DNA from 3 places in the Microbispora sp. CA-135349 genome. Region 1 is predicted to be linked to each of the others. Evidence: riboswitches for the same ligand, from Rfam matches in the RefSeq annotation. Region 1 holds a riboswitch; each other region holds the start of a gene.

Region 1 (4,361 bases):
CGAACGGCGGGACGCGCCGCGCCGCCGCGACCTCGCGCAGGAAGCTCTCATGTTCCGCGGCCGTTCCGACGGAAGCGTGCAGCACCTTGATCGCGACCCTTTCGCCCGTGGGCGTGAGGCCGAGGTGCACGACCCCCTGCCCGCCGCCGCCGAGCCGCTGCACCAGCCGGTACGGTCCGATGAAGGGGGCGGGGGCGGCCGGGGGCGGGGCCGGCGGTGGGGGCGGGCCGGCCGCAAGAGTCGGGACCGGGCCCCGGACGGGAGCCGGTCGTCGCGTGAACACCGCCTGCCGCAGGACGAAGGCGTGGAAGGTGCCGCCCCACCACGAGCTCAGCGACCAGGACCAGTAGTACAGCTGCGCGCGCCAGTCCGTGTCCGGCAGGGACATGACCGGGTCGCCGACGATGATGAGGGCCGCGAACAGCACGAGGTATCCGGCTGCCGCCGCTGCCTGCACGCGGCTGCGCAGGCGGACCGCCGCGGAGCCCACCACCAGGAAGGTGGCGAACCCGAGCGTGAGCAGCGGAACGAGAGCCCAGAGGTAACTCAGCGGAACCGCGATCCCCTTGGGCCCGGCCACGACCTGACGCCCGTCGCCCGCGGTGGCGCCGGCCGGGCCCTCCTCCCCGGGCAGGGCCCGGGGAGGGAAGACCCGCTTGTGTATGACGAAAGCGTGCACGGTGCCGCCCGCGCAGACGCCGAGGACCCAGACCCACAGCGCCAGCTGGTTGCGCCAGTCGTCCTGCGGGAAGTTCCGCACCCCGGCGGTCGAGACGAGGAACACGAGCACGGCCAGGTGACCGCCTGCGACGACGGCCGTGGCCCGGCTCTTCGTCCGGTACGCCGCGAAGCCGAGGACCAGCCAGCTGAGCAGGCCCAACGAGACGGCCGGGACGACGGCCCACACGAAACTGAGCGCGTCCGTCAGCGGATGACGGACGTGCGTGGGGGAGGCAGGGCCGCCTCGTCTGTCGCTCCCTGCGGACATGAAGTGCATCTTAGAGATCGCGGCAGGCAGATGATCTGCCGTCTCGCGCTCCGGGTCAGCCCGCGGGGGTGCGGCCCTCGTACGGCCACTTCCGCGTGGGCGGCTCGGCCATGTGGGTGAACAGCTCCACCGCGGAGCGCTGCAGGAGCGCGACGGCCGGTTCGAGCGCGGCGCGGGCGCGGGCCCGCATGACGTGGTCCCGTTCCTCGCGGCCGGCAGCGTTCCGCCGCTCGGCCGGGGTGCAGCCGGAAACGGTGCCGCCGGAAACGGTGCGGCCGGAAACGGTGCCGCCGGAAGCGGCGCCGTCGGGCCGCTCCGGCTTCGCGCCGCCGGGGTGCGGTCCCGTCCCGGCCTGCCTGATCGCCGCCAGCGCCACCCGCATGGCGGCGTTGCGGGCCACCCGGGTCACCGTACGGAGTCCGGGTCGGCGGATTCCACGTGCCGCCACGGGCTCGTGCCGCTCTCCGCGTGGCCGGCCGCGGCTGCGGCGAGGCTGAAGAGCCGGAAGCCCTCGGCCCTGCAGGGCGCGCCGAGCCCTACCCGGGTGCCCACCTCCTTGGCGATCTCCACCATCCGCCCCCGGCCTTCGGCGTCGCGAAGGGGTGCGAGACCGCGAAGCCGTGACGCGTCATCCCCGAGCTCCGCGGCCCGCAACCAGACCGGGAGACAGGTGCGGGCCAGCCAGTCCTGCGCCATCAGGACGCGGTCCTCGTTCCTGCCGTCGTCGGCCGTTCCCGTCAGCCGGGAGAGCAGAGGGAGGAGCTGCCGGCACAGTTCGTCGGGGAAGGCGGCGTCGATCCGGTCCGCGGCGTCGATCAGGAAGGGAGAGACCCGGAGGGCCCTGGCGGTGCGGAAGAACTGCAGGTCGTCAAGCATGAATCGTCCTCGGGGAATTCGGAGAAGCCGGGGTGCGAGGCCTCGCGGCCGTCGTTCGGCTGCACTGGACGGGTGAGGACGCGTCTGACCACGCCACCGGCCCGCGAGCGCCCGGGCCGCACGGGGCGTCCCGGGGCGTCCCGGGGCGTCCCGGGGCGTCCCGGAGCGTCCGGAGCGTCCGGGGCGTCCGGGCGTGCGGGGGCGCCGTCGGGTCGCGGCTGCGGCGTTCCGGCATGCGGGCAACGCGATTCCTCGGTCGTTCGGGGATCCCATGCCGGAGGGTGGGAGATCCGCGCTTGCCCCTGCCGGGCCGGCAGCGGCCAGGTCTTCCCTGGAGGGCACCTTGCGCGGATGTGCGAGGTTGCCAGCCGACGATCGTCCAGGGGCGCGATCGGCCTCGTGACCCGGCCCTGATGCTGGCACATCGTTGAGGACTTGTCCATCCTGTGAAGATGTTGTGTATTGCACACACGGCCAAGGAGGCAGGCAGGGTGCCTGTGCGTACAGTGAGGGTGTGCTGATTCATCCCTGGGACTCCGCCGACGACGAGGAGGCGCTGGCGTTCGTCCGCGCGAACGAGTTCGGCCACCTCATCGCGTCCGGGCGCGACCGCGACGTGCCGGTGGTCGTGCCGACGCAGTTCCTCCTCGCGGACGCGTCCACGATCCTGCTGCACCTCGCCCGGCCGAACCCGGTCTGGGGGGCGGTCGAGGAGAACCCGGCCGTGGTCATGGCCGTGGCCGGCGACTGGGCGTACGTCGAGGGGGCGTGGAAGGCGCTGCCCGGCACGGACGAGGACCCCCGGCTCGGCGTTCCCACGACCTACTACGCCGCCGTCCAGCTGATCTGTCACGCGGAGATCGTCGACGACCCCGACGGGAAGCTCGGCATCCTGCGCGCCCAGCTCGCCCGGCTGGACCACGGTCTCGCCGACCCCGCGGAGCACCACCGGCGCCTGCCGGGCATCCGCGGTCTCCGGCTGACGATCCAGAAGATCAACGGCAAGTTCAAGTATGGCGGGAACGTGGACGAGGCCCACCGCCGGTACGTCGCGGAGCGCCTCGAGGAGCGTGGCGGCCCCGGCGACCGCGCCGCCCGCGACCACCTCCTGCACCGGCTCGGCTGACGTCCGCCTGGTCGCGTCCGCGGGTTCCCGGGGTTCGTCCGCCGGCCCACGCGCATCCCGGCGGTCGCGCGCGACTTGTCGTACCCGGCGTGTAGAAGTGTGGCGTGGTTGCTGAGACGACCTGGGCGCAGGTGCTCGCCTGGAGACTGAGACGGCAGTTCGTCGAGCCCGCTGGCGGTGGCGACGCGGTGGCGATCGCCCGGCGGCTGTGCGGGGTGCAGGCGCAGGTCGCCTCGTCGGCGGCGCTGGCCGTCGCCGTACGGCACGCGAACCCGCGCCCTGAGGAGATCGAGGACGCTCTGTGGCGTGACCGCACGCTGGTCAAGACCTGGACGATGCGCGGCACGCTCCACCTCCTCCCGGCGGACGAGTTTCCCGCGTACCGCGCCGCTCTCGGGTCGCTCAGATTCTGGGAGAAGGCGTCCTGGCAGCGCGGCCACGGGGTGTCCGCCCGGGAGATCGAGGCCGTCGTGGACGCCGTGCCGCGCGCGTTGTCCGGCCGCGTGCTGACCCGGGAGGAACTGGTCGAGGCGGTCATCGCGACGACCGGAGACGCCCACGTGAGAGAAGCCCTCACGTCCGGCTGGGGCGCGCTGCTCAAACCGCTCAGCTTCCTCGGCGAGCTGTGTTACGGCCCGCCGCGCGACGGCAGGGTCACCTTCGCCAGGCCCGCCGACTGGCTGCCGGGCGGCCGGGGAGAGGCGCTTTCACCGGAGGAAGGGGGCGTGCGGGTGCTCCGCGCGTTCCTCGGTGCCCACGGCCCGGCCACCCCCCGGATGTTCGACGCGTGGCTGTTCCGGGGTGCCACGCCGAAGACCGCCCTGCGCGGCTGGTTCGGGGAGCTGGAGCGTGAGCTCGCGCGGGTCGAGGTGGAGGGCGTGCCCGCCGTGCTGCCGGCGGAGCTTCTGGACGATCTGCTGGCCTGCCCGGCGTCGGAGGACGTGCATCTGTTGCCCGGCTTCGACCAGTTCATCCTGGGTGCGCCGCGCGACCTGGAGCCGCTCCTGCCCAAGGCCGTGCGGCCCAAGGTGAGCCGGACCGCCGGATGGATCTCACCCGTGGTGATCCACCAGGGCAGGGTGGCGGGCGTGTGGGAGCCCAAGGAGGGGCGTCCGGTCGTCGAGCTGTTCGAACCGGTGCCGGAGCGCCTCCTGGCCGCCGAGACCGACCGCGTGGCAGCGCTCCTCGGCCGGCTCTGAAGGCCGGTTGCGAAGGCCGGTTGCGAAGGTCGGCTCCGAAGGCCCGCTCCGCGGGGTCAGGTCACCTCCTTGCGGAGCACGCGGACCAGGCCGGCGGCCATGGGAAGGACGATCCAGAAGGCGGCCGACGCCGCGAGCCGGGTGCCCTCGCTCCAGGTCACAGCGCCGCTCA
Region 2 (4,361 bases), 1.7 Mb from region 1:
TAGGCGAACGCGAGATGGACGACCCGGCCGTGCCACTCGGGGTGGGCGGCGAGGAACTCCTGGTAGGCCCGCAGGCCGCGCACGATGTTCTTGGACAGCTCGGTGCGGTCGATGCGCACGATCAGCTTGCGGTCGCCGACATGGTCCCTGATCGCGGTCATGTGCGACTCGACGTCCGGCTCGGCCGCCCGCGCCCGCAGCGTCTCGCCGTTCACCCCGAGCGCGTGGACGCCGATCCGGGTGGTGCGCCCGTCGAACGTCACCGTACGGGCGTCGCGGTCCACCCGGGCCCCGAGCAGCGTCTCACAGCAGTCCATGAAGGCACGGGCCCAGCGCGCGGTGAGGAACCCGGCGTGATCGGCGCCGAGGATGCCGGTCAACACTTCCGCCATGACGTCCCCGGGCAGCAGCGCGAAGTACTCGGGCGGGGCCCAGGGCGTGTGCGAGAAGTGGGCGATGCGCAGGTCGGGCCGCTCCACACGGAGCATCGCCGGGGTCAGCGTCAGGTGGTAGTCCTGCACCATGACGCGCGCGCGGTGCGCCGCCTCCTCGGCCAGGGCCAGCGCGAAGGCGCCGTTGTACGTGCGGTACGACTCCCACTCCCGGCGGAAGCGCGTGCCGAACTCGGGGGCGAAGGGCGTGTTGTAAAGCAGGTGGTTGACGAACCAGAGGGTCGAGTTGGCCACGGCGTTGTAGGCCCGGTGGAAGACCGCGGGCGGAATGTCCAGCATGCGGATCGGCCCCGTCTCGAAGGCCCGGTCGAGCCGCCCGCCGGGCGCCTGGCGCACCGCGCCCCGGTCGCCGTCCGACAGCGCCGCGCAGACCCACAGGACGTCGGTGTCCCTGACCACCTCGGACAGGCCGGAGACGAGCCCGCCCCCGCCCCTGCGCATGGTCAGGCCGCCGTCGTCCGACAGCGTGAAGGACACCGGGCCCCGGTTGGACGCGATCAGAACGGTGCTGCTCATCTTGGGGTTCCCTCGATCAGAGCGGGCGCGCATGCCGGAAGATTAATAAAAGCCGACCTCCGTCAATAGGATGTCAACCGATCGCGGGAGGGCTGAATACGGCATGGCACTGGACGACACGACCGAGGACCTGGCCCGATCGGCTGCCCAGGGGGACCATCGCGCGCTCGGTGAACTGCTGCGGCGCATCGAGCCCGACGTGTTGCGGCACTGTGAGCGGCTTCTACCGTATCGGCAGGACGCCGAGGAGGCCGCGCAGGACACGCTGCTCGCCGTGGCGCGCAACATCGCGAGGTTCGAGGGGCGGGCCAAGTTCAGTACCTGGCTGCACATCGTGACCGTGAACTGCGCGAGGACCACCTACCGCACGCTCAAGCGGCGCTCGTCGGAGCAGGCGGAGGAGCTGCCCGAGCAGCGGCCCGATCCCCGGCGGGTGAGCGTCATCGCCGGGTCGCGGCTCGACCTGCTCGACGCGATGGAGGCGCTTGAGGCCGAGCGGCCCGACCTCGCTCAGGCGCTCGTGCTGCGCGACATCTGCCAGCTCGACTACGCGGAGGTCGCCGACCAGCTGAAGATCCCCCTCGGGACGGTCAAGTCCCGTATCCACCAGGCACGCAAGTACGTGCAGACCGCTCTTGGCGAGGCGTACGGCTGATACAAATCGTCTCATGATTTGAGACGACGGAACGGACACAGGGGACGCCGGGGTACAGTGCTAGTGCCGCGATCGGCGCGATTCGCCCGCACGGTGCGGCACTTCACGGACCTTCTCGCGAAGGTCCCACAACTGAACATGCTCATCCAGAGGGGTGGAGGGACCGGCCCTGCGAAGCCCCGGCAACCTCCCCGGTGTCGTACTCGTGCCCACGAGGCCCGGCCGGGACAGGTGCCAATTCCGGCTCGCGGCCAGGGTGGTCGCGAGCGAAGATGAGGGAAAGGCCTCGCTTCATGGCGCACACCAGCACTGCCGCTAACACTGCCGCTAACCCCGTCGAGTTCGGCCCCGCCACCGGTCTTTCGTGCCGCGAGTGTGGCGCTCTCTATGACCTCGGCCCGATCTTCGCCTGTACGGAGTGTTTCGGTCCACTTGAGGTGGCGTACGAGTTCGGCGAGATCCGCCGGGAGGACATCGAGTCCGGCCCGGCGAACATCTGGCGGTACCGCTCCCTGCTCCCCGTCCCCGCCGACGTGGCGGTCAAGCCCAACCTCCAGCCCGGCTGGACCAAGCTCGTGAAGGCCGACAGGCTGGCGGCCGAGCTCGGGCTGCGGTCGCTGCACGTCAAGGACGACTCCGGCAACCCCACGCACTCCTTCAAGGACCGGGTCGTCTCGATCGCGCTGGAGGCCGCGCGCAACTTCGGCTTCCACACCCTGTCGTGCTCCTCCACCGGCAACCTCGCCGGCGCGGTGGGCGCGGCGGCCGCCCGGGCCGGGCTGGACTCCTGCGTGTTCATCCCCGCCGACCTGGAGCCGGCCAAGGTCACCATGGCCGCGGTGTACGGCGGCCGCCTGGTCGCCCTCGAAGGCACCTACGACGAGGTGAACCGCTTCTGCTCCGAGCTCATCGGTGACGAGCTGGGCGAGAAGTGGGGCTTCGTCAACGTCAACCTCCGGCCTTACTACGCCGAGGGCTCCAAGACGCTGGCGTACGAGATCGCCGAACAGCTCGGCTGGCGGCTGCCCGACCAGATCGTCATCCCGGTGGCCTCGGGCTCACAGCTCACCAAGATCGACAAGGGCTTCCGTGAGCTGATCAAGCTGGGGCTGGTCGAGGAGCGGCCCTACCGCATCTTCGGCGCCCAGGCCGAGGGCTGCTCGCCGGTCTCCCGGGCCTTCAAGGCCGGGCAGGACGTGGTGCAGCCGGTGCGGCCCGACACCATCGCCAAGTCCCTGGCGATCGGCAACCCGGCGGACGGGCCGTACGTGCTCGACATCGCCCGGCGGACCGGTGGCGCGGTGGAGGACGTGAACGACCAGGAGGTGGTGGAGGCGATCCGCCTGCTGGCCAGGACCGAGGGTGTCTTCGCCGAGACGGCGGGCGGCGTCACGGTCGGCGTGCTGCGCAAGCTCGTGCGCGAGGGCCGCCTCGACCCCGACGCCGAGACCGTGGTGCTGAACACCGGCGACGGGCTCAAGACGCTCGACGCGGTGGCCGAGCACGCCCGTCCCACGGCCGTCATCCGCCCCTCTCTCGACGCGTTCCGTGCGGCATTCGCCAACTGAAAGCGTTTCACAAGGCCCATCGGCAGCAACGAAAGCGAGCGAACAATGAGCGTTTCCGTACGGATTCCGACGATTCTCCGGACGTACACCAACGGAGCCGCGGAGGTGAGCGGAGAGGGGGGAACGCTCCGCGAGGTCCTGCAGAAGCTGGACGCGGACTACCCCGGCATCGGCGGGCGCATCCTGGACGAGACGGGCAAGATTCGGCGTTTTGTCAACGTCTACGTCGGGGAAGAGGACGTCCGATTTGTTGACGGCCTCGACACCGCCACTCCGGACGGGGTGCAGATTTCGGTCATCCCCGCCGTCGCCGGAGGCTGAGCCGCCGCACCGGGGCTGAGCACCTGAAGTGCACTTCTACCGTGAAGAAGTCATACGGTGCTATGACAAAAGGTGCAGCTCTCAACTATTCACCGGTAAAGTGAATATTCTTCGGTGCCGCTTTGAGCGAACGCCAAGTAGTAGTTTGCGGATTGACTCTGTTGTCCTACGCCTTGACGCGGGTATGGTCGAGGACGATCGACGAAACCGGGGGCTTCTTGGGTGTGGTCCCCAGCCCAGCAAGAGGAGTCGGAAGTGGCGCAGGGCACCGTCAAATGGTTTAACGCGGACAAGGGCTATGGCTTCATCGCGGTAGACGGTGGGAAGGATGTGTTCGTCCATTACTCGGCAATCATGATGGACGGCTACAAGGCCCTCGAGCAGGGTCAGCGGGTTGAGTTCGACATCACGCAGGGTCAGAAGGGCCCACAGGCGGAGGCCGTTCGGGCCGTCTGATCCCGTCAACGACCATCGAAAGGCCCGGCTCGCGGCCCCCGCGAGCCGGGCCTTCCGCTGTGTTTCCCGCTTCGCTCGTCGGGGCGCTCACTTCCGGCGGGGGTCGTGCCGGAGGCGCGCCAGGGGCGCGGCCCTCGTCGCTGCTTGGTCGCTTCGCTCCCGCGCAGCTCCTCAGTCCAGACCGGCGGCGCGCCCCGACGGCTCGCTCGGTGTTCCCCGCTTCGCTCGCCGGGGGCTCACTTCCGGCGGGGTCGTGCCGGAGGCGCGCCAGGGGCGCGGCCCTCGTCGCTGCTTGGTCGCTTCGCTCCCGCGCAGCTCCTCAGTCCAGACCGGCGGCGCGCCCCGACGGCTCGCTCGGTGTTCCCCGCTTCGCTCGCCGGGGGCTCACTTCCG
Region 3 (4,361 bases), 2.1 Mb from region 1:
CGGCAGCCGCTGGTTGATCGGCCCCGGCGGCAGGTGCCGCAGGCGCTCGACGCAGGCGTCGGCCAGTTCGAGGGAGACCTTGACCTGTTCGAGCAGCACCTGGAATCGAGCCTGACAGTCCCCGGCCGACCTGGTGACGACCTTCACCGGCAGCTCGCCGTACGCGAGGTAGGGCTCGTCGCGCCGCAGGTCGAAGTCGACGCCCGAGGCCCGCGCGATCGGGCCGCTCACGCCGTACTGCATGATCGTCTCGCGGTCGAGCACCCCGACGCCGCGGGTGCGCGCCAGGAAGATCTCGTTGCCGGCGATCAGCTCCTCGATGTCGGGCAGCCGCCGCCGCACGGCCGCGACGGCGGCGGTGACGCGGTCGAGCCAGCCCAGGGGCAGCTCCTCCTTCAGCCCGCCCACCCGGTTGAACATGTAGTGCATGCGGCCACCGGAGATCTCCTCCATGACGTGCTGCAGGGTCTCCCGCTCGCGGAAGGCGTAGAAGACCGGCGTGATCGCACCGAGCTCCAGGGGATAACTGCCGAGGAACATCAGGTGGCTGAGCACGCGGTTGAGCTCGGCCAGCAGCGTCCTGGCCCACACCGCTCTGGGCGGGGGCTGCATGCCCAGCATGCGCTCGACCGCGAGCACGACACCCAGCTCGTTGGCGAACGCCGACAGCCAGTCGTGCCGGTTGGCGAGCACGATGATCTGCCGGTAGTCGCGCACCTCGAACAGCTTCTCCGCGCCGCGGTGCATGTAGCCGACGATCGGCTCGGCGGCCGTGATGCGCTCGCCGTCGAGGACGAGCCGCAGCCGCAGCACGCCGTGGGTGGACGGATGTTGCGGGCCGATGTTGAGGATCATGTCCTCGGTGGCCAGCTCTCTCGGCTCAACGGCGTCGGCTCCCGCGCCGATCCCCACGATGCGTTCCCGGTGCGTGCCCTCCTGCTCGCTCGTCATGCCGTCCATGCTTTCACGCTCATCACGTGGGAGCGAAGACGGCGAAGGCATCAGACGAACTCGACCACCGTCTCGTGTCGACGGCAGCAGCCTGCTGCTCGGCTGGAGCGCCTGCCCGTCAGCGAGAAGCCCACGGATGCCGCTTGATCGGGGATCTCATGGGCGAGACCCCCGACCTGACTTCACTTCTTCAGGCGGTGGCGATCGCGCGTAGCGCCTCGACGAGACGGTCGACGTGTTCTGTGGTCGTGCCGATGCCGATCGAGGCGCGTACGGCGCTCACCGTGCCGTCCGCGCAGCCGCCGTCCTCCCCGCCGCCGTGCTCTCCGCCGCCGAGGAGGTGGCGGACGAACGGGTGGGCGCAGAACTTGCCGTCCCTGACGCCGACGCCCCACTCGGCCGACAGCGCCTCGGCGACCTCGCGGGCCGTGCGGCCCTCGACGGCGAACGACACGATGCCGACGCGCGGGTGGTCCTGACCCCACAGCGACAGCTCGCGTACGCCGGGGATCGCGGCGAGCCCGGCGCGCAGGCGGGCGAGCAGCCGCTCCTCCTCCCGCACCAGCGCGGCCCAGCCGGTCGCGGTCAGCGCGTCGCAGGCGGCGGCGAGCGCGATCGCGCCGAGCACGTTGGGGGTGCCGGCCTCGTGCCGTGTCTCGGGGTCGTCGCTCCACTCGGTGGTCTCGCCCACGGCCCGTACGGCTCCGCCGCCGCGCAGGTACGGATCGGCCGCGGCGAGCCAGTCGGAGCGGCCCACGAGCACCCCGGCGCCGAACGGGGCGTAGAGCTTGTGGCCGGAGAACGCCACGTAGTCGAGGTCGAGCGCGGCGAGGTTGAGCCCGCGGTGGGGGACGAACTGGGCCGCGTCCACGGCGATCCGCGCACCGTGCCGGTGGGCGATGTGGGCCAGCCCGGCGATCGGCCACAGCTCGCCCGTGACGTTGGAGGCGGCGGTCACGACGAGCAGGGCCGGGCCCTCGATCGCGGCCAGCGCCTCGTCGGCCGCCCGGATCGCCTCGCCGGGGAAGGCGGGCGGCGCGAGCCGTACGGCGTCGGGCCAGGGCAGCAGCGAGGCGTGGTGCTCGGTCTCGAACACGACGACGGTGGTGCCCTCGGGGAGGCTGCGGGCCAGCAGGTTCATGGCGTCGGTCGTGTTGCGCACGAAGACCAGCGCGTCATCGGGGCGGGCGCCGACGAAGGCCCGCACGGTGTGCCTGGCCTGCTCATACCTGGCCGTCGTGAGCTGCGAGGCGTAGCCCGCACCCCGGTGGACGCTGGAGTAGGCCGGCAGCGCCGCCGCGACGGCGGCGTTCACCGGCTCGAGACAGGGCGCGCTCGCCGCGTAGTCGAGGTTCGCGTACGGCACGAGCCTGCCGCCCCTGACGGGCACCTCCAGGTCGGCGCCCACGACTGCGGGCAGGCGCACGGGGGCGACATCGGGCTCGGAGATGCGGTCGACGGGCTGCTGGACGAAGGTGAGTGCGGACAACGCCATGCCTCCTGGGGTCGGGGACCCCGGCCATGGCATCGGAAGGCGGAGCCCGCGCTTGCCCGGCACACCTCGTGCCAGGCCCGGTCCTCACCCGGGGCACCCCGCCGCGAGCGCGAGGGTTGCCGGCCAGCAAGCCGGGGCTTGACGCTGGCACTCATGACCTGGACGGCACTATAACCCGGCACCGCCCCCCGACCGCAAGTGCGGGCGACTCAGGCGAAGTCAGCCGTTGTCGACCGTGACACCGAGGATGTGGGCGAACATCGGCGCGAGTTCCATCAGCTGGACGCCGCTGATGGTCGCGCCGTGCAGCGCGTCGTAACCGTCGGAGATGCCCAGGGACACGGCGCCGCGCAGGTCGACCCGGGACATGCGCGCCTTGTCGAACCGCACCCGTTCCAGCGTGGAGCCGGGAAAGGAGACACCGGTCAGCGTGGCGCCCATGAAGTCCACGTCGCGCAGCGTGCACTCGACGAACGAGACCTCACGGAGCTCGGCCGCGCGGAGGTTGACCGAGTCGAGCTTGCACCGATGGAAGGCCACGTGGTTCATCGCGGCCCCGGGCAGCGCCGTACCGGCCGGGGAACTCATGATGATCTCCGCGTCCGTCCAGGTGGACTCGGTGAGGTCACCGCCCACCCAGCGCACGCCGCTCAGCCAGACGTCGGAGAACCGGGTGCGCCGATAACGGCCGCCGGTGAAGGTGACCGAGGTGAACGCCGATTCGATGAATCGGGCATTGGAAGCGTCGGCGTCCTCGAACTCCTGCCCGTCGAACAGGACCGTGTCGTAGTCGCCGCCCTGGATCACCCTGCCCTCGAAGGGCTCGAGGTGATCGGCGTAGGGGAGTTCGCCGAGTTCGCGGGGTTCCCTGCGATGCTGCTCGCGGCGCTTCGGCATCGCCCCAACCTACGCCATGACGGGCCCGCACGCCCGCACTCCCAAGCGAGGCCTTTAATCCGTATTGTTGTCCATTGTGAAGTTTGATCCCTGGAATCCCGAGTTCGTGGCGTACCCCTATGAGGCCTATCGCGACCTGCGCGACAACGATCCGGTCAGCTTCTTCGAGCCGACGGGCCAGTGGCTGATCGCCCGCCACGCGGATGTGAACGCGCTGCTGCGCGACCGGCGCCTCGGCCGGTCCTACCTGCACGTGGGCACGCACGAGGCGTTCGGCCGGGAGCCGGAGCCGGAGTTCCAGGAGCCGTTCTGGCGGGTGATCCGGGCCGGCATGCTCGACGTGGAGCCCCCGGTGCACACGCGGCTGCGCCGCCTGGTGTCCAAGGCGTTCACGCCCAGGATGGTCGAGTCGCTGCGTCCCCGCGTACGGAAGATCGCGACCGAGCTGGCCGAGGGACTGGTCGAGCGCGGCGGCGGCGACCTGCTGGCGGAGGTGGCCGAGCCGCTGCCCGTCACCGTGATCGCGGAGATGCTGGGCGTGCCCGAGGCCGATCGCCACCTGCTGCGCCCCTGGTCGGCCGACATCTGCGGGATGTACGAGCTGAACCCCTCACCGGAGGTCCAGCACACGGCCGTTCGCGCGGCGACGGAGTTCGCGGAGTATCTGCGCGAGCTGGCCAGGGCGCGCAGGCAGCGGCCGGGCGACGACATGATCTCGGCACTCGCGCAGGTGGTGGACGACGGCGACCGGCTCACCGAGGACGAGCTGATCGGCACCTGCGTGCTGCTGCTCAACGCCGGGCACGAGGCCACGGTCAACGCCACCGGCAGCGGATGGTGGGCGCTGTTCCGCAACCCGGGCGAGCTGGAGCGGCTGCGCGCCGACCCCGGCCTGATGCCGACGGCGGTCGAGGAGCTGCTGCGCTACGACACCCCGGCGCAGATGTTCGAGCGATGGGTGCTTGAGGACGTCGAGGTCGGCGGGGTGACGATCCCCCGGGGTGTGGAGGTCGCGCTG

Evidence for each region. A riboswitch is a leader RNA that binds a small molecule or an ion and turns the genes downstream of it on or off. The one in region 1 is predicted to bind S-adenosylmethionine.
Region 2: it holds a riboswitch for S-adenosylmethionine, as region 1 does, so the genes downstream of both, thrC (threonine synthase) here and ACQPZZ_RS28785 (hypothetical protein) in region 1, are expected to answer to the same signal.
Region 3: it holds a riboswitch for S-adenosylmethionine, as region 1 does, so the genes downstream of both, ACQPZZ_RS38505 (aminotransferase class V-fold PLP-dependent enzyme) here and ACQPZZ_RS28785 (hypothetical protein) in region 1, are expected to answer to the same signal.

The regions. Positions count from the first base shown of each region.
Region 1 covers NZ_CP192001.1:6,271,013-6,275,373, reverse strand. The annotation lists gene ACQPZZ_RS28795 (serine/threonine-protein kinase) at 1-988, opposite strand, end outside; gene ACQPZZ_RS28790 (hypothetical protein) at 1,044-1,388, opposite strand; gene ACQPZZ_RS28785 (hypothetical protein) at 1,394-1,864, opposite strand; SAM riboswitch class IV at 2,152-2,269, opposite strand; gene ACQPZZ_RS28780 (FMN-binding negative transcriptional regulator) at 2,379-2,990, shown strand; gene ACQPZZ_RS28775 (winged helix DNA-binding domain-containing protein) at 3,095-4,189, shown strand; gene ACQPZZ_RS28770 (ABC transporter permease) at 4,246-4,361, opposite strand, start outside.
Region 2 covers NZ_CP192001.1:7,990,129-7,994,489, reverse strand. The annotation lists gene ACQPZZ_RS36785 (alpha,alpha-trehalose-phosphate synthase (UDP-forming)) at 1-968, opposite strand, end outside; gene ACQPZZ_RS36780 (RNA polymerase sigma factor) at 1,072-1,623, shown strand; SAM riboswitch class I at 1,763-1,902, shown strand; gene thrC (threonine synthase) at 1,917-3,191, shown strand; gene ACQPZZ_RS36770 (MoaD/ThiS family protein) at 3,237-3,512, shown strand; gene ACQPZZ_RS36765 (cold-shock protein) at 3,768-3,968, shown strand.
Region 3 covers NZ_CP192001.1:8,354,826-8,359,186, reverse strand. The annotation lists gene ACQPZZ_RS38510 (NADH-quinone oxidoreductase subunit D) at 1-960, opposite strand, end outside; gene ACQPZZ_RS38505 (aminotransferase class V-fold PLP-dependent enzyme) at 1,142-2,446, opposite strand; SAM riboswitch class IV at 2,490-2,605, opposite strand; gene ACQPZZ_RS38500 (pentapeptide repeat-containing protein) at 2,666-3,343, opposite strand; gene ACQPZZ_RS38495 (cytochrome P450) at 3,420-4,361, shown strand, end outside.